Regions from separate parts of the Pigmentiphaga sp. GD03639 genome, predicted to be linked through region 1. Evidence: predicted binding sites of a transcription regulator. Region 1 holds the regulator's gene; each other region holds the start of a gene.

Region 1 (5,899 bases):
CGTGTCGCGCGCCAGATGGCTGACTGGGCTCGAAGACCCAGCACCCACGCCGGTTCCCGCCGTCCAGCGGGGACCGACACACGAAACCGCTTTCAGAAGGGATCATCATGACAGATCAAAGCGAACTCAAAAGTATAGGCCTGAAAGCGACCTTTCCCCGGCTCAAGATCCTGGATGTCTTCCGCAAGGCCGAAGTGCGCCACATGAGCGCCGAAGACGTCTATCGGGCCCTGATCGGCGAAAGCGTCGAGATCGGGCTGGCCACGGTCTATCGCGTGCTGACGCAGTTCGAGCAGGCCGGGCTGCTGGTCCGCAGCCAGTTCGACAGCGGCAAGGCCGTGTTCGAGCTGAACGAGGGCGACCACCATGACCATCTGGTCTGCACCAATTGCGGCAAGGTCGAGGAGTTCTTCGACGCGGAAATCGAAAAACGCCAGCAGAAGATCGCCAAGGATCACAACTTCGTGCTGACCGGGCACGCGCTGTCGCTCTACGGCATCTGCCAGAACTGCGCCAAGAGCCGCTGAAGGCAGGCAAGGGGCGGGCGCTGGCCCGCCTCAGTTGTTGCCTATCATTTCCCGCGCATGCTTGCGCGTCGTGGCGGTGATCTCTATGCCGCCCAGCATCCGGGCGATCTCGTCCACCCGTCCCCCCCTGTCCAGCCGATTGACCGTGGAGATCGCCGCGCCTTTCTCCTGGCGCTTGTCGACCCGCAGGTGCGTATTGCCGCAAGCGGCGACCTGGGGCAGGTGGGTGACGCACAATACTTGATGCAAACTGCCTAGTTCGCGCAGCAGCCTGCCCACCACCTCGGCCACCGCGCCGCCTATGCCCGTGTCGACTTCGTCGAAGATCAGGGTCGGAACCCGCGCTGCGCGGCTGGCGATGACGGACAGGGCCAGCGAGATCCGCGCCAGTTCGCCCCCGGACGCCACCTTGGCCAGCGGGCGGGGCGTGGTGCCCGCATGTCCGGCGACGCGGAATTCGATGGCCTCCGATCCGTGGATACCGGGGTCGGCCGGCTCGACCGCGACCTCGAAGCGGCCGCCGGTCATGGCCAGCGTCTGCATGGCCTGGGTCACCGCCTTGGACAACGAGCCGGCCGCCTTCTTGCGGGCCCGGCCGAGCTTGGCGGCGGCGGCGTCGTAGGCGGCCTTGGCGGCTTCGGCCCTGGCGCGCAGCGCCTGGACGTCCTCGGCTTCCTTCAGGGTCTCGAGCTGGGCCAGCAGCGTGGCATGCCGTTCGGGCAATTCCTCCGGTTGCAGGCGGAACTTCCTGGCGGTGTCGAACACCGCCTGCAGGCGCGCCTCGACTTCGCCCAGGCGCTGGGGGTCGAGCTCCAGGCGCCCCAGATAGCTGTTCAGGTCGGAGACGGCTTCCTGCAACGCGATACGGGCCGATTCCAGCGCCTCGGACACCGGTGCCAGCGCGGCGTCGTGCACCGCCAGCTGGCCGATGCGCTGGGCCGCGGCGGCCAGGCGGGCATGGGCGGCGTCATCGTCTTCTTCCAGGGCGGCGATGGTCTGGCTGGCGCCGTCGATCAGCGACTGGGCATGGGCCAGCCTGCCGTGCTCGGCCTGCAGGTGCTCCCATTCGCCGTCCTTCAGCGCCAGCCTGTCGAGCTCGTCGGCCTGCCATTGCAGGCGCTCGCGCTCCTGCTGCAGCGAGGCCGCGTCGCGTTCCACGGCTTCGAGCCTGCGCGCCAGCTCGCGCCAGGCCTTCCAGGCCTGGGCCACCTCGCGCCGCAAGGCGCCGTGGTCCCCGTGGTCGTCCAGCATGTCGCGCTGGGAATCGGTCTTGAGCAGGCTCTGGTGCGCGTGCTGGCCATGGATGTCGACCAGGTGCTCGCCCAATTCGCGCAACTGGGTCAGGGTGGCGGGTACGCCGTTGATGTAGCCGCGGCTGCGGCCCTGGGCATCGATGACTCGCCGCAGCACCAGGCTGTCGGTGTCCAGCTCGCGTTCGGCCAGCCAGTCCAGCAGGGCCGGCGGAACGTCGAACACCGCGCTGACCTCGGCCCGACTGGCGCCTTCCCGCAGCACCGACGCATCGGCGCGTTCGCCCAGGGCCAGCGCCAGCGCATCGATCAGGATCGACTTGCCGGCGCCCGTTTCGCCGGAGAAAACGGTGAAGCCGGGGCCGAATTCGACCTCGGTCTGGTCGACGATCACGAAATCGTTGATGTGCAGGGCGCGCAGCATGCGAATGGGGCCGGTGGAAGGGGCGGGAAAGACTAGTCGATCGCGGTGCCGGAAATCTGGTTCCAGTGCAGCTTGCGCCGCAGGGTGGAAAAATAACTGTATCCGGCCGGGTGCAGGAAGCGGATGGTATGTTCGGCGCGTTTCACCAGGACGCGGTCGCCTTCCTGCAGCGACGACCAGCTTTGCATGTCGAAGTGCACGCTGGCGCTTTCGTCGCGGCCCCCCGGAGAGCGGGTGAGGGTGATGTCTATCGTGCAGTCGTCCGGGATCGCGATCGGCCGGTTCGACAGCGCCTGCGGCGCCACCGGCACCAGCACCAGCCCGCGCAGCGACGGATGCAGGATGGGGCCGTTGGCCGACAGCGCGTAGGCCGTCGATCCCGTGGGCGTGGCGATGATCAGGCCGTCGGCGCGTTGCTTGGACATGTACAGGCCATCCACCTGCACCGTGACTTCCAGCATGCCGCCCAGGCCGGCCCGGCTCAGCACCACGTCGTTCAAGGCCAGCGCCGAGACCAGCGTGGTTTCGCCCCGGATGACGCTGCAGGCCAGCAGGGTGCGGGTTTCCGACTCGAACTGGCCGTCGAGGATGCCGGCGATGGCGGTGCCGGCATCCTCGATGGGGACGTCGGTGATGAATCCCAGCCGGCCGTGGTTGATTCCCACCACCGGCACGTCCCAGGGCGCCAGCTGCCGCGCCACCCCCAGCATCGTGCCGTCGCCCCCCATGACGATGGCCAGCGACGCGCGCTGCCCGATCTCCTCGACGGTGGCGGAGGGGTAGTCCAGGACGCCGATATTGGTGGCGGTGTCCTTCTCGAACACGACCTCGCGTCCGGCATCGCGCAGCATCTGCGCGACCGCGCGCAACGGCGCGGCGATGCCGGTATCGTGGTATTTGCCGACGAGGGCGACGATGGGAAAATGCATGCAGGCATTATATGAGGGGAGACCCCCCAACGGGGCCCCATGTGGTCCTTTTTGCCATTCCCAATACTCAATCCGTTCACCCACCTTGAACGCCGTTCCTCTAAAGAACCCCGGCCCCCATCAGCCTGGCAGTTGCCAGGGCACTGCGGATCCGGCTCCGCCGGTCCGCCAGTGCCGCCCCCCCCGGGGGGGGGGCGCGCGTAAGCGCGTAGGGGGGGTACAATCCCTTTATGGACGATCGCGCACGTACATTGTTGAAAGCTCTCATCGAGCGTTACATCACCGACGGACAGCCTGTCGGTTCGCGCACGCTCTCCAAGGTCTTCGACCTGTCGCCGGCCACGATCCGCAACGTCATGGCCGACCTCGAGGACCATGGCCTGATCCACAGCCCCCATACTTCCGCCGGGCGCGTCCCCACTCCCCGGGGCTACCGGATGTTCGTCGACTCGCTGTTGACGGTGCAGCCCTACGAAGTCTCCGAGGCCACCCACATCCAGACCCTGCTGCCTTCGGCCGAACCGCAGCGCGTCATCGCGGCCGCGGCTTCGCTGCTGTCCAAGCTGACCCAGTTCGCCGGCGTGGTGATGTCGCCCAAGCGCAGCCAGATGTTCCGCCAGATCGAGTTCATCCGGCTGTCCGACACCAGGGTGCTCCTGATCATCGTGACGCCCGAGGGCGACGTGCAGAACCGCATGCTGATGGTCCAGCGGGATTATTCCTCGACCGAGCTGACCGAGGCGGCCAATTTCTTCAACCAGCATTTCAGCGGCAAGTCGTTCGAGGACGTGCGCCAGATCCTCCAGCGGGAACTGAGCCAGTTGCGCGAGGACATCTCCCGGCTGATGGAACTGGCGGTGGATGCCAGCGCCGAGGCGGCCACCGAGGACGACAGCGTCGTCATCTCGGGTGAATTGAACCTGTTGGGCGTGTCCGACATCACCGCCGACATGGACAAGCTGCGGAGGATGTTCGAGCTGTTCGAGAAAAAGACCGACCTGATGCAGCTGCTGGACGTCTCGAGCCGGGCGCAGGGCGTCCAGATCTACATCGGCGGCGACTCGCAGCTCGTGCCGATGGAAGAGGTCAGCGTCATCACGGCGCCCTACGGGGTGGACGGCAAGGTCGTGGGGACCCTGGGCGTGATCGGCCCCACCCGGATGTCGTACGAACGGGTGATTCCCATCGTCGACATCACCGCGCGGCTGCTGTCCAACGCGTTGAGCCATCATTGAGCCGGCGTCCGCCGGCAACGGCCGGGGGCATCTCCGCCCCGCGCCGCTCCTCCCGCCATTCCTGAGACCCGCACACGCCACGCATGCGTTTCCTTCCCGAGCCGCCGCCGTCTTCCCTCCATCCCACCCGCACCGGCCTGCTGCTGGTCAACCTGGGCACGCCCGACGCGCCTACTGCCTCCGCGGTCCGCCGCTACCTGGCCGAGTTCCTGTCCGATCCCCGGGTAGTCGAGATTCCGCGCCTGGTCTGGCTGCCCATCCTGTACGGCCTGGTCCTGACCCTGCGGCCGCGCGACGCGGCGGCGCGCTACGCCTCGGTGTGGACGCCCGAGGGTTCCCCGCTCCTGGCCTGGAGCCGCCGCCAGGCCGAGGCGCTGTCGCGCGCGCTGTCCGACCGGGGGCTGGTCGTGGAGGTGGCGCTGGCCATGCGCTACGGCAATCCGTCGCTCGAGGCGGCCATCGCCTCGCTGCGCGAGACCGGCTGCGAGCGCATCCTGGTCCTGCCGCTGTATCCGCAGTACGCGGCCAGCACCACGGCCGCGGTGTCCGACGCCGTGGGCGCGTGCCTGGCCCGGCTGCGCAACGTGCCCGAGGTCCGGTTCGTGCGCGATTTCCACGCCGATCCGGGCTATATCGAGGCGATGGCCATCCGCATCCTGGATTTCTGGCGCAGCAACGGGCGAGGCCAGAAACTGGTGCTGAGTTTCCACGGCCTGCCCAAGCGTTCCATCGCGCTGGGAGACCCCTATCACGAGCAATGCCTGGAGACCGGCCGGCTGCTGGCCGAGCGGCTGGGCCTGTATGCCGAACAGGTCGAGATTACGTTCCAGAGCCGTTTCGGCGCCGCCGAGTGGCTCCAGCCATATACTGAACCCCGGCTGAAGGAACTGGCGAAAAGCGGCGTGTCTGACGTGGACGTGTTCTGCCCGGGCTTCGTCGCCGATTGCATCGAAACCCTGGAAGAGATCGCGATGCAGGGCAAGGAAGCCTTCCTGCTGGCGGGGGGCCGGCAACTACGCTACATCGACGCGTTGAACGACTCGCCGGCGTGGATAGGGGCCTTGGCAGACCTGGCCGGGCGCCACATGCAAGGCTGGACCACCCGCTCCGAGGCCCGCCAGCCCGCCGACGCGGCGCATGCAGCCGTCTTGCTGCAGCGCAAGAACGACAAGACGCCGGCGACGGACCGGTAATGTGATGGAAGAACTACGTATCGACAAATGGCTGTGGGCGGCACGGTTCTACAAGACCCGAACGCTGGCCCAGGAAGCGGTCGAGGCAGGGCAGGTGAAGGTGTCCGGCGAACGGGTCAAGCCCTCGCGCGCCGTGCGTCCCGGCGACATCCTGCAAATCCGCGCCGGAGACCAGGATTGGGAGGTCCTGGTCCGAGCCCTGTCCACCCAGCGCGGCCCGGCGGTCTTCGCGCGCACCCTGTACGACGAGACCCAGCAAGGCATGAAACGCCGCCTGGAAGCCATCGAACTGCGCCGCCAGAACGCCGACCCCGCCGCGACCCTGAAAGGCCGCCCCACCA
Region 2 (5,899 bases), on a different contig from region 1:
GGCAGGAACACCATCGCCACCCCGTATTCCCCGGGAGCGGGCAGGACCACGCCCTGGGCGGCCATTTCCTCGCGGTACAGCGCATCGGGGATCTGGATCAGGATGCCGGCGCCATCGCCCATGAGGGGATCGGCGCCCACCGCGCCGCGGTGGTCGATGTTCTCGAGGATCTTCAGGCCCTGCTGGATGATGGAATGGCTTTTCTGGCCCTTGATGTGGGCCACGAAACCCACGCCACAGGCGTCGTGTTCGTTGGACGGGTCGTACAGGCCCTGGGCGTCCGGCTGGCGCGGCGCGGGCAGGCCGATGCGCGAAGCGTCGATGACGGCCGTCCGGGACAACGGGGCCGAGAGGTGATCCTGGCTGGATAGGGGCATGGTGCGCTCCGCTGGAGGACTCGCGTGCCGGGCACGAATCCGGGTACTGGACATCGGGAATTCCGAACCCGGCGCGCACAGGAGCAGCGCCAGGGGAAAACGACGATACTGCGGCGCACCAGGGGCTGCAAGAAAAATAAAAAGGGGAACGTCCCCAATTATTATCCAGGCTACAAATCGAGGAAATTAAATTGGGGTCGCACCATTACCGTGCGTTTTCATCCTCTGCTCGCGGCTGTTTCCGGGGCCTCCCCCGCTTGCTGGCCGCGGCGCGCCGGCTGCTGGTGCCCTCGAGCGACTGCACGAAGGCCGGCCCACCCAAGGCCCATTGGCCGTATAGCGCCTGTTCGATGCGCTGCGCCGCCGAGGGCGCCACGCCCTCGGCCATTCTGGCGCGGTAGTTGGCCTGCCGGTCGAACGGCGTATTGCCGCAGGCCCAATAGTCGGCATGGTCGTGCAGCAGCCCCGCCGCCGCGGCCCCCACGTGCGCCGGGGCCGAGGACCAGCGCCACAGTTCCGCATCGCCGGCCAGCCCCTGGCGCAGCGGGACCGTCTCGAGCCAGATCAGGCAGGGCAGCACCCAGGCGCCCGGCTCGACCAGCGTGGAGCGGAACCGGCCGGCAAAGACCCTGCCTATATGTAATCGGGCGGCCAGGCGGCGTCCCAGGGACTGGATCACGGCCGAAATCCCGCCTGGGCCCGAGGGCGTGGCCATCAGCAACAGTTGATCGAAAGTAAGCGCCCACCCATGAACGGCCACGCCGTGCTGCCGGGCGTCGGCCTCCAGCCAGGCGGCCACCTGGTCCAGCATGGCGCCGCCGTCGCCCCCCGCCGACAGGGGAACCGTGAAACGGGCCTGGGCGAGATGGGGAAGATCCGGAGCGTACAGGCGGGGAAGGCGGGCCATGTTTATTGGGGACGCATCAATATAGAAGGTCGGAAAATGCAGGTTTCCGCGAACGATACGCCGATTTCATGGTCTATGCAGTATGAAACCCTGATCGCCCGCCCAAGCCCGGTCCCCATCGGCTCCCCTCCGGCGCCGTCCCGACCGGGTCCGCTCGCCGTGCTGCATTGCACAGCGATCGAATCGCTTTATCGCACCCATCAAAAACACCCATTAGCACTCTTTGTTCGAGAGTGCTAACCTTCAGACATGGAGGTAAGCCGTTTATGAAACGTTCGTCGAATCAGTCCAACGTCCTCGCACCCGCCACAAGCGGTCCGGGCGCGCTGGCCCTGGCCATCGCCAACCCGGGCGCCCTTGGCACGATCGAAGCCTATATCGGCGCCGTCAACCGCCTGCCGGTGCTGACGGCCGAGCAGGAACACGACCTGGCCCTGCGCTACCAGGAAAAGCAGGACCTCAACGCCGCCCGCGAACTGGTGCTGTCGCACCTGCGCCTGGTGGTGGCCATCGCCCGCCAATACCTGGGCTACGGATTGCCGCACGCCGACCTGATCCAGGAAGGCAACGTCGGCCTGATGAAGGCCGTCAAGCGCTTCGACCCCAACCGCGGCGTACGGCTGGTCTCCTTCGCCATCCATTGGGTCAAGGCCGAGATCCACGAGTACATCCTGAAGAACTGGCGCCTGGTCAAGGTGGCGACCACCAAGGCCCAGCGCAAGCTGTTCTTCAACCTGCGCAGCCTGAAACCGGACTCGCATGCGCTGACGCCGGAGCAGGTCGAGGAAATCGCCGCCAGCCTGAACGTGCGGCCGCAGGACGTGACCGAGATGGAAGTGCGCCTGTACGGGCAGGACATGGCCCTGGAAGGCCGTGGCACCGATGACGGCGAAAACGATTTCGCCCCTATCGCCTACCTGTCGGACGAAGGCCAGCACGAGCCCAGCGCCATCCTCGAGGAACGCCGCCGCGACGAACTGCACGGCAGCGGACTGCTGCAAGCGCTGGATAGCCTGGACGAGCGGTCGCGCCGCATCATCGAGGCGCGCTGGCTGAAAGACGAAGGTGGCGCCACCCTGCAGGAACTCGCGGACGAATTCGGTGTGTCCGCCGAGCGCATCCGGCAGATCGAGGCCCGCGCCATGACCAAGATGCGCGGAGCGCTGGCCGAGTACGCCTGACCCCGCAGGCAGCGGCCAGGGCGACACGAGCCCGAGGGCGGATTCCGGAGCACCGGATCCGCCCTTTTTATTTGGGCGCGACAGCCGTCACACGAAGTTACAGAAATGGCGGAAATTTACGTGGAAACACGGGTGGCGGGTGAACTTCCCCGCCTGGGCGTGGACTAACCATCAGGTGGGACACGCTTTGGGTGCAACGCCCTCGTGTCGGAATGTCGGGCTTCCCCCGCTCGACGTTTCTTCCGGCGCAGTCTGCCGGTACCAGCCGATACATCCGCCTCTGCTTTTCTCCTCCCTCCCCCCCACTTGAGGCGGATATTCCACGGGACACCTTCGGTGTCCCGTTTTTTTAGGGGGAGCCCACCCCCTACCCGCTTACGCGGGCCCCCTCAAGGGGGCGATGCGGGTGGACCGGCGGAGCCGGATCCACCGCATCCTGGGTCTAGTACCCGTTTCTTGGAGTGTGCGGCACCGGTGCTGTCGCTGGCTGCCAGCGGTAGCAGCCGTGCTTAAGTCCAAGATAGTTTCCCTAGACCCAGGAAACCGCGGATCTGGCTTTGCCAGTCCGCCGGTTTCGCCCCCTGGGGGGCGCGCGTCAGCGCGTAGGGGGGCTATAACAGCTGGCGAATGTCGCTGGCCAGGGCGTCGACGCCGGCATTGTGGCGGGCGAAGAGGCGCAGGTGGCCGTCGGGGTCGTAGATGTAGACGCCGGCGGTGTGGTCCATGGTGTAGGAACCGGGCTCCTTGCCGTAGAACACCTTGAAGGACTTGGCCACGCGGGCGGTGGCATCGGCGTCGCCGCGCAGCCCGAGGAAGCTGGGGTCGAACTGGGTCACGTACGCACGCAGGATCTCGGGCGTGTCACGCTCGGGATCCACCGTCACGAAGGCGACCTGGACCTTGTCGCCGTCCTTGCCCAGGCTGCTCTTGACCTGCACGAACTCGGCCAGCGTGGTCGGACACACGTCGGGACACTGCACGAAGCCGAAGAACACCACCAGGACCTTGCCCTTGAAGTCCTGCAGCGTGCGCGGCTGTCCGTTGAAATCCGTCAGGGACAGATCCGTTCCCAGATCCGATCCGCTCACGTCGGTGCTGTTGAACGAAGGCTTCTTCTGGCAAGCCGCCAACATCGCCGCCGCCACGGCGGCAGCGCCGGCGCGCAGGACGAAACGGCGGGAAACAGCAAACTCGGCCATGACTAACCCTCAATGACGACAAACGGAGGGAGAATCCGCCCGGACACGGGCGGACGTCCCTCACAACCAGTGATCGACCAGCAGGGCCGCGAACAGCAGCGACAGATACAGGATCGAATAGCGAAACAGGCGCCGCGCCAGCTCGTCGCTGTAGCTGCGGTAGAGCTTCCAGGCATAGCCCACGAACACCAGCCCCAGGGCCACGGCGCTGGCCAGGTAGACCAGGCCGCTCATGCGGATCACGTAGGGCAGCAGCGTGGTGGCGAACAGCGCCACGGAATACAGCAGGATGTGCAGCCGCGTGAGCTTCTGGCCGTGCGTGACGGGCAGCATGGGCAGGCCGGCGTTCTCGTAGTCCTTGGTGCGGTACAGCGCCAGGGCCCAGAAATGCGGCGGCGTCCAGATGAAGATGATCAGTACCAGCAGCCACGCCTCGGCCGGGACGCTGTCGGCCACGGCGGCCCAGCCCAGCGCCGGCGGCATGGCGCCGGAAAGGCCGCCGATCACGATGTTCTGCGGCGTGCGGGGCTTCAGGATGACGGTATAGATGATGGCGTAGCCGACGAAGGTCGCGAAGGTCAGCCACATGGTCAGCGGATTGACCAGGGTGTAGAGCACGGTCATGCCCAGGCCGCCGACCACGCCCGACATGGCGATAATCTGCAGCGCGCCGATGTCGCCCCGCGCGGTGGGCCGGTGCGCGGTGCGGGCCATGCGCGCGTCGACCTGCTCCTCGATCAGGCAGTTGATGGCGAAGGCGGCCGCCGCCAGCAGCCAGATGCCTATCGTCGCCGCGATCACGGTCTGCCACGGCGGCACGGCGGGGGTGGCGAGGAACATGCCGATGACCGCGCAGAAAACGGCAAGCTGGCTGACGCGAGGCTTGGTCAGCACCCAATATTGCCGAAGACGCAGACTGACGGTAGACACAGTAATGCTTTCCATGAGGATTCCCGAACTTCAGTAGGCCCTCGCGCCGCCATCCGGCGCGTGGCGGGCCCGTCCCAGCCTGACCAGCAGCGTCACGCACAGGATGGTCAGGACGGCGGCCCCGCCGTTATGCAGCACGGCGATCACTATAGGCCATTGCAGGAAAATGCTGGTCAGCCCGGTCAGCAGTTGCACCACGAGCATGGCCAGCAGCGCCCGCGACGGCCCCTGCAGGCCGTCGTATCGGCGCAACCTGAGCGCCAATCCGCCCAGGTAGATCAGGACCACGAACGCGAAATTGCGATGCGTCCAGTGGATGGCGGTCAGCGCGCTTTGCGAGATGATCTCGCCCGATGGCAGCTCGCCCAGCCCGCGCACGATCGAATAGCCGCCGCCGAAGTCCATGTCCGGCAGCCACTGGCCGTGGCAGGTCGGGAAATCCATGCAGGCCAGCGCCGCGTAATTCGTGCTGACCCAGCCCCCCAGCGCCAGCTGCGTATACAGCAACACCAGGCCGACCGCCACGTATTTCCGCCAACGTCCGGCTTCCGGCACGATATCCGGCAGCACGGTCTGCCTGGCCGACAGCCAGGTCAGCAGCGCCAGCAGGCTGATCCCGCCCAGCAGGTGGGCGGTGACCACGGCCGGCATCAGTTGATGGGTGACGGTCCAGGCGCCGAAGGCCCCCTGCAGGCAGACCGCCGGCAGGATCACCGTGGCCAGCCAGGGGGACTGTGCCAGCGCCTTGCGGTGGCGCCAGGCCATGAACACGATGCCGATGATCAGCATGCCCAGCAGGGTGCCCGCGTAGCGGTGGATCATCTCTATCCAGGCCTTGGATAGTGTAACCGGTCCTTCGGGCATGGCCGTCGCGGCGGCGTGGATGTCATGCCGCGCCCCGATCGGGGACGCATTGCCGTAGCAACCCGGCCAGTCGGGGCAGCCCAGGCCGGAATCGGTCAGCCGCACGAAGGCGCCGAACATGATCAGGTCGAAGGTCAGGAACATCGTGATCGCCACCAGCCTGGCGTAGCGGGCGCGGATCCGGGTGGTGCCCTCTTCGAGGCGTTGCGTGTCCATGGTCCCGCCCTAGCCGATGCGCGACGCGTGCAGCAGCTTGCCGATGTCCTCGCGCAGGCGCAGGGGATCGGGATTCTCGGGGAAGCGCAGCATCAGGTTGTTGCGAGGGTCGACCAGCCAGATGTGCTGGCCGAGCGCCGCGGGCGTGGCGTCGACGCCGGGCGGCAGCGCGAGGAAGCGCCCCACCTGCTCGGCCCGGGCGCGGACCATGTGGGTGCCTTCGTA
Region 3 (5,899 bases), on a different contig from region 1:
GCTGGAGACCCAGTATCTCGACCGCCAGCCGCGCGTCGACCGCGTCGAGGGCAGCTTCACATGGCAGCCCGACGGCACCCGCATCACCCTGGACCAGGCCGCGGGCGGCAGGCAGTACTTCGTGGCCGAGGGACGGCTCATCCAGCTCTACATGGACGGCACGCGTCCCCAGGGGCCGCTGGCCGGCAACCATGAATTGCAGAAGGTGGAAAATACCGGCCGCTAAGCGGCCGTGTCATCGTTTGTCCTTATACTTTCGCCTGGGCAGAGCCGCTTCGACGGCCACAAGAACAACCACCGGGAACCGCCATGTCTTTTGCCAGCTTGCTTGGACGCATCGCGCTCTGGGCCGCGCTCTACGTGGCCTGCGCCTATCTGTCGTTCGCCCTGGACGATCCCGTCACCCAGGTGTCCTTCGTCTGGTTCCCCGCCGGCGTCGCTGTCGCCGCCTTCTTCGCCATGCCGCGCGCGGCCTGGGCGGCCCTGACCGCCGCGCTGTTCGCCGCCGACCTGGCGCTGTCCGCACTGACCGGCCATCCCCTCATCCCCTCGGCCTGGCTCGCCGGCCTGTCGCTCGCCTCCACGCTCGGCATCGCCTGGCTGTCGCAGCGCTATGCGCAGGGGCGGGACGACTTGCACGCGGTGCTCGGATGGGTGGCCGTCACCTTCGTGGTCAGCGCCGTCGCCGCGGTTTGCGGCAGCGCGGGACTGGCGCTGATCAAGCACGAAGTCCTGTGGGAAGCCGTCTCCGACCTGGCGTGGATATGGTGGGCCGCCACCGTGACCGGCGTGCTGTTCGGCGTCTCGGTGCTGATGGGATTCATGGGCTTTCGCACGATCGAGGCGCCGCCGGGTCCCATCGGCCGTACCGTGGGCATTGCCGCGTGGCTGCTGCTGGCGGCCATGACCTGGTACGTGTTCGGCGTGCACCGCCCGTCCATGTCCGAGGCGCCGCTGCTGCTGGGACTGGCCTGCATTCCGCTGGCGCTGGCCACCGTGGCCACGCTCAGCGGCGGCAACCGCATGGGTTCGCTGGCCGTGCTGACCATGGCGGCCATCGTCATCTATCACTCCAACGCCGGGCGCGGCCCTTTCTTCCTGCGCGGCTTCCTGCCGGGCGAGCCCCTGCTGCTTGCCCAGTGCTATCTCGTGTCGGTCGCCATGCTGCAGGTCTTCGTGCGGGTGCTGACCCGTGGCATCCGGCGCCCGCGCACGGCCGGCGCGGACGGCACCGGCGGCCGCGAGACCCTGTACCGGCTGGATCTCGCCTCCGGCACCATCGTCTGGGACGCGCCGCCCGACGCCCGCCCCGGCCCCGGGACCCTGGATGAAGTGCTGCGGCAGGTCCATCCGGACGACCGCCAGGGCTTGCGGGACCGCCTGCGCGCCGCCGACGGGACGCCGGGGCTGGAGCGCCCCTTCCCCTTCCGCCTGGCGACCGCGCCCGATCAGTGGACGACGGTCGTCGACCTGAACCGGGGGGCCATGATGGGGCCCGACGGCGCTTTCATCATCGGCAGCTGGCGGCTGCCCACCCCGCACCACGGCGCATAAGGGAAACCATGATCCAGCTTGCCCTGCTTCTGTTCGGCGCCGGCTTCGTCCGCAGGAACATCCACCTGCTGCTACTGATCGGCTTCGCCTGGGCCGCCCTGGGCGTGGTCATCACCCTGGACGGCGTGGACGGCGCGCGCTACTTCCCGCTGACGCTCTTCGGCGCGCTGCTGCTGGTGGAAAGCCTGGTCACGCTGACGGTCGCCGGCAGCGGCATGGGCGCCCAGAAGGCCGTGCTGGCCTTCAAGGGCGGCATCTTCCTGCTGGTCGCGCTGCTGATCCTGGCCGGCGGCTCCATCAGCAACCTGCTGCTGGCCATCATCCTGGGCCTGGCCTACTTCGTGCTGGGCGTGTTCCAGATCGCCTCGGCCTGGGTGCTGCGCTACGACCGCTGGCGCCTGTCCGTGCTGGGCGGCTGCGCCCAGGTCCTGTTCGGCCTGTTCCTGTTCCAGCCCTATCCCACCCACTACGCCGGCACGGTCTCCTACTTCATCGGCGTCACCATGCTGGTCGCCGGCATCAACACCATGCGGGTGGCCGCCCGCGCCCGCAAGCTGAGCGAGCAGTCATCCATGTTCGACCTGCTGGCGCCGGCCGACCTGCGCGGGGCCGGCGCCAGCCCGCCGCCTGCCCGGCAGCCGGCGCCGGCGGGCCCCTTGACCGTCCACGTCTGGACCCCCGAAGGCTCGGCCAAGGACAAGACCGTGTCGCGGCCGGTATTCAACCGCTACATCGCCGCCGTCGACGTGCAGGGCGTGATATCGACCGGACATGCCGCCATGGAAGTGCCGCCGTCGACCTACATCAGCCTGTATCCCGCGGTCGACATCGACCGCTCGCCCTCCGAGTTCTTCAACGTATTGAAGGCGGTCAAGGAAAACGACGTGCCGGGCAAGTTCCAGCCCGACTACGCGACCGAGTCCAAGGCCTGGTGTCCGTCGAACTGGCAGGTCAGGTTCGAGCGGTACGACTACGGGAAACTCCAGGCCTTCTGGCAGCGCTACCGCGACCAGGAAATCTATAACCTCACGCGGCGCAACTGCTCCAGTTCGGTCTCGTACGCGCTGGAGTCCGCCCTGGACGGCGTGCTGGACGACCGCAGCCGCAGCGTGCGGCAGGTGCTGCGCACCCTGCTGATGCCCGAATTGTGGATTGCCGCGCAGGTGCGCCAGCGCGCCCAGGTCATGGCCTGGACCCCCGGCCTGACGCTGGACTACAGCCGCGCGCTGCGCGCGGTCGTCCATCCCGTCCAGCAATCCTGGTTCTCGCGCTTCCTGGCGGCCGCCACGCGCATGACCTCGCGCAGCGGCGCCTGAGCCGTGCCTGGGGGGCGGCCCATCGGACCGCGCTGTCTATATGACAAGAAGGACCGGGCTAGGGCTGTCCCGTATACCCTGCCCCTTGAAAGCCCCCTGTCCCATCCCTATAATTAGCACTCGATTGCATAGAGTGCTAACAACGCTGCCTGGGCAGCGTCCCGGCCTCCGGCAACAGGCTCAAGCGCCGCGTTTCGACGCGGCACCGGCCGAATAACGGCTTTCCAGCCTCTTTTTCTGACAAATAGACGTCAACTTCGAACATCAGGAGTTTGTATGGCCCTCCGTCCCCTGCACGATCGCGTGATCGTCAAGCGCCTGGACAACGAGCGTAAAACCGCGTCCGGCATCGTCATTCCCGACAGCGCTGCCGAAAAGCCCGACCAGGGTGAAGTGCTGGCCGTCGGCCCGGGCAAGAAGACCGAGGACGGCAAGGTGCTGCCGGTCGACGTCAAGGTCGGCGACAAGGTCCTGTTCGGCAAGTACGCCGGCCAGGCCGTGAAGGTCGACGGCGACGAACTGCTCGTCATCCGCGAAGAAGAAATCCTGGCGGTGATCCAGTAAGCCCTCGCGGCCCGCTGTCCGATCCCCCGGCATTCAACACCATCATCCAAGGAATTTCGTAAATGGCTGCCAAACAAGTCCAGTTCGGTGATGACGCCCGCGCCCGCGTCGTCCGTGGCGTGAACGTCCTCGCCAACGCCGTCAAGGTCACCCTCGGTCCCAAGGGCCGCAACGTGGTCCTGGAGCGCTCCTTCGGCGCCCCCACCGTCACCAAGGACGGCGTGTCCGTCGCCAAGGAAATCGAACTGAAGGACAAGTTCGAGAATCTGGGCGCCCAGCTCGTCAAGGAAGTGGCTTCCAAGACCAGCGACAACGCCGGTGACGGCACCACCACCGCCACCGTGCTGGCCCAGGCCATCGTGCACGAAGGCCAGAAGTACGTGACCGCCGGCCTGAACCCGATGGACCTGAAGCGCGGCATCGACAAGGCCGTCGCCGCCGCCATCGAAGAGCTGAAGAAGATCAGCAAGCCCTGCTCGTCGAGCAAGGAAATCGCCCAGGTCGGCTCGATCTCGGCCAACAGCGATTCGTCGATCGGCCAGATCATCGCCGACGCGATGGAAAAAGTGGGCAAGGAAGGCGTCATCACCGTCGAAGACGGCAAGTCGCTGGAAAACGAACTGGACGTCGTCGAAGGCATGCAGTTCGACCGCGGCTACCTGTCGCCCTACTTCATCAACAACCCCGACAAGCAAGTCGCGGCCCTGGACGATCCCTTCGTCCTGATCCACGACAAGAAGATCAGCAACATCCGCGAACTGCTGCCCGTGCTGGAGCAAGTCGCCAAGGCCAGCCGCCCGCTGCTGATCATCGCTGAAGACGTCGACGGCGAAGCCCTGGCCACCCTGGTGGTCAACAACATCCGTGGCATCCTGAAGACCACCGCCGTCAAGGCTCCGGGCTTCGGCGACCGCCGCAAGGCCATGCTGGAAGACATCGCCATCCTGACCGGCGGCACCGTGATCTCGGAAGAGACCGGCCTGTCGCTGGAAAAGGCCACCCTGCAAGAGCTGGGCCAGGCCAAGCGCATCGAAGTGGCCAAGGAAAACACCACGATCATCGACGGCGCCGGCGACAGCAAGGCCATCGAGGCCCGCGTCAAGCAGATCCGCACCCAGATCGAAGAAGCGACCTCGGACTACGACCGTGAGAAGCTGCAAGAGCGCGTGGCCAAGCTGGCCGGCGGTGTTGCCGTGATCAAGGTCGGCGCTGCCACCGAAGTCGAAATGAAGGAAAAGAAGGCTCGCGTCGAAGACGCCCTGCACGCCACGCGTGCCGCGGTGGAAGAAGGCGTGGTGCCCGGCGGCGGCGTGGCCCTGCTGCGCGCCAAGCAAGCCATCAAGGACACCAAGGGTGCCAACGCCGACCAGGACGCCGGCATCAAGATCGTCCTGCGCGCCATTGAAGAGCCGCTGCGCACCATCGTCGCCAACGCCGGCGACGAGCCCAGCGTCATCGTCAACAACGTGCTGAACGGCAAGGGCAACTACGGCTACAACGCCGCCACCGGCGAATACGGCGACATGGTCGAAGCCGGCGTGCTGGACCCCACCAAGGTCACCCGCACCGCCCTGCAGAACGCCGCCTCGGTCGCTTCGCTGCTGCTGACGACGGAAGCCACCGTGGTCGAGCTGGTCGAAGACAAGCCCGCTGCTCCCGCCCCCGGCGGCATGGGTGGCATGGGCGGCATGGGTGGCATGGACTTCTAAGAAGCCCCGCCGCCGGTCCCGGGCCCGCCCGGGACGCTGCTTCGAAACCCGCGAGCGTTTGTGCTCGCGGGTTTTTTCGTTTCGGCGGGTAATACCGCATTTGGAGGATGACTCGCCGAATAGCGGTTCATACCATGGGCGTGCATACACACTTGGCAAGGACCGCTCCGCCATGGACTCGGACAACAGGATCTTCCATCGCCGCCTGGCCCGGCTCGCCCTGCTCGGGGCGGCCACGCTATTTTGCGGCGCCGCGTCCGGCGCGACGTATTGCTCGTTCGTCAATCGCGACGACGGGGGCAACCGCAAGTTCACGGTGCGCATCGACACGGCCCGGTTCAAGGGCGAACCGGTGGCCGTCAACGATTGCACCCCAAGCACGATCATCGAGCTGATCACCCACCGGAACTACCAGATCCCGGAGCCGCTCTGGCTATCCTCGGGCTTCGACGAGGACCGGAATCGACTCAGCTACAAGCTGGTCATGAAACAGAGCGGGGGCTATTCCGGCCTCGCCCAGGCCATCATCGTCGAAGCGACCGACAGCAGCGAAGTCGGCGACGTGTATCCGATCCACCTGGAGCCCGTCGACTCCATCAACGTCATCTTCGTTTCAGGATCCAACAACGAGGCGCGCGAGAAGATCCCGAAACGGAAATATACCCTCGAGGGCAAGTTCAACTCGAAGTGATTCCCATCCCTGGGACGATGCCGAAACCCCGCAAGCGCCTGGCTAGCGGGTTTTTTATTGCCTGC

What was found. Region 1 encodes HrcA, which represses chaperone genes, less so after heat shock. Its sites were predicted from a motif close to TTAGCACTCNNNNNNNNNGAGTGCTAA; they were not measured.
Region 2: the regulator HrcA is predicted to act here: its motif matches at 1,498-1,524, upstream of rpoH (RNA polymerase sigma factor RpoH).
Region 3: the regulator HrcA is predicted to act here: its motif matches at 2,984-3,010, upstream of groES (co-chaperone GroES).

Annotation. Positions count from the first base shown of each region.
Region 1 covers NZ_JAOCLR010000024.1:76,712-82,610, reverse strand. Annotated here, with positions in the region: gene fur (ferric iron uptake transcriptional regulator) at 108-527, shown strand; gene recN (DNA repair protein RecN) at 558-2,201, opposite strand; gene N5K27_RS21615 (NAD kinase) at 2,234-3,130, opposite strand; gene hrcA (heat-inducible transcriptional repressor HrcA) at 3,361-4,365, shown strand; gene hemH (ferrochelatase) at 4,449-5,558, shown strand; gene N5K27_RS21600 (S4 domain-containing protein) at 5,563-5,899, shown strand, end outside.
Region 2 covers NZ_JAOCLR010000006.1:171,302-177,200, reverse strand. Annotated here, with positions in the region: gene N5K27_RS08875 (glutamate synthase-related protein) at 1-377, opposite strand, end outside; gene N5K27_RS08870 (hypothetical protein) at 583-1,284, opposite strand; gene rpoH (RNA polymerase sigma factor RpoH) at 1,551-2,465, shown strand; gene N5K27_RS08860 (SCO family protein) at 3,077-3,664, opposite strand; gene cyoE (heme o synthase) at 3,725-4,609, opposite strand; gene N5K27_RS08850 (COX15/CtaA family protein) at 4,625-5,674, opposite strand; gene N5K27_RS08845 (hypothetical protein) at 5,684-5,899, opposite strand, start outside.
Region 3 covers NZ_JAOCLR010000005.1:51,171-57,069, forward strand. Annotated here, with positions in the region: gene N5K27_RS06910 (copper resistance protein NlpE) at 1-226, shown strand, start outside; gene N5K27_RS06915 (MASE1 domain-containing protein) at 310-1,554, shown strand; gene N5K27_RS06920 (MFS transporter) at 1,563-2,870, shown strand; gene groES (co-chaperone GroES) at 3,147-3,434, shown strand; gene groL (chaperonin GroEL) at 3,497-5,143, shown strand; gene N5K27_RS06935 (hypothetical protein) at 5,316-5,834, shown strand.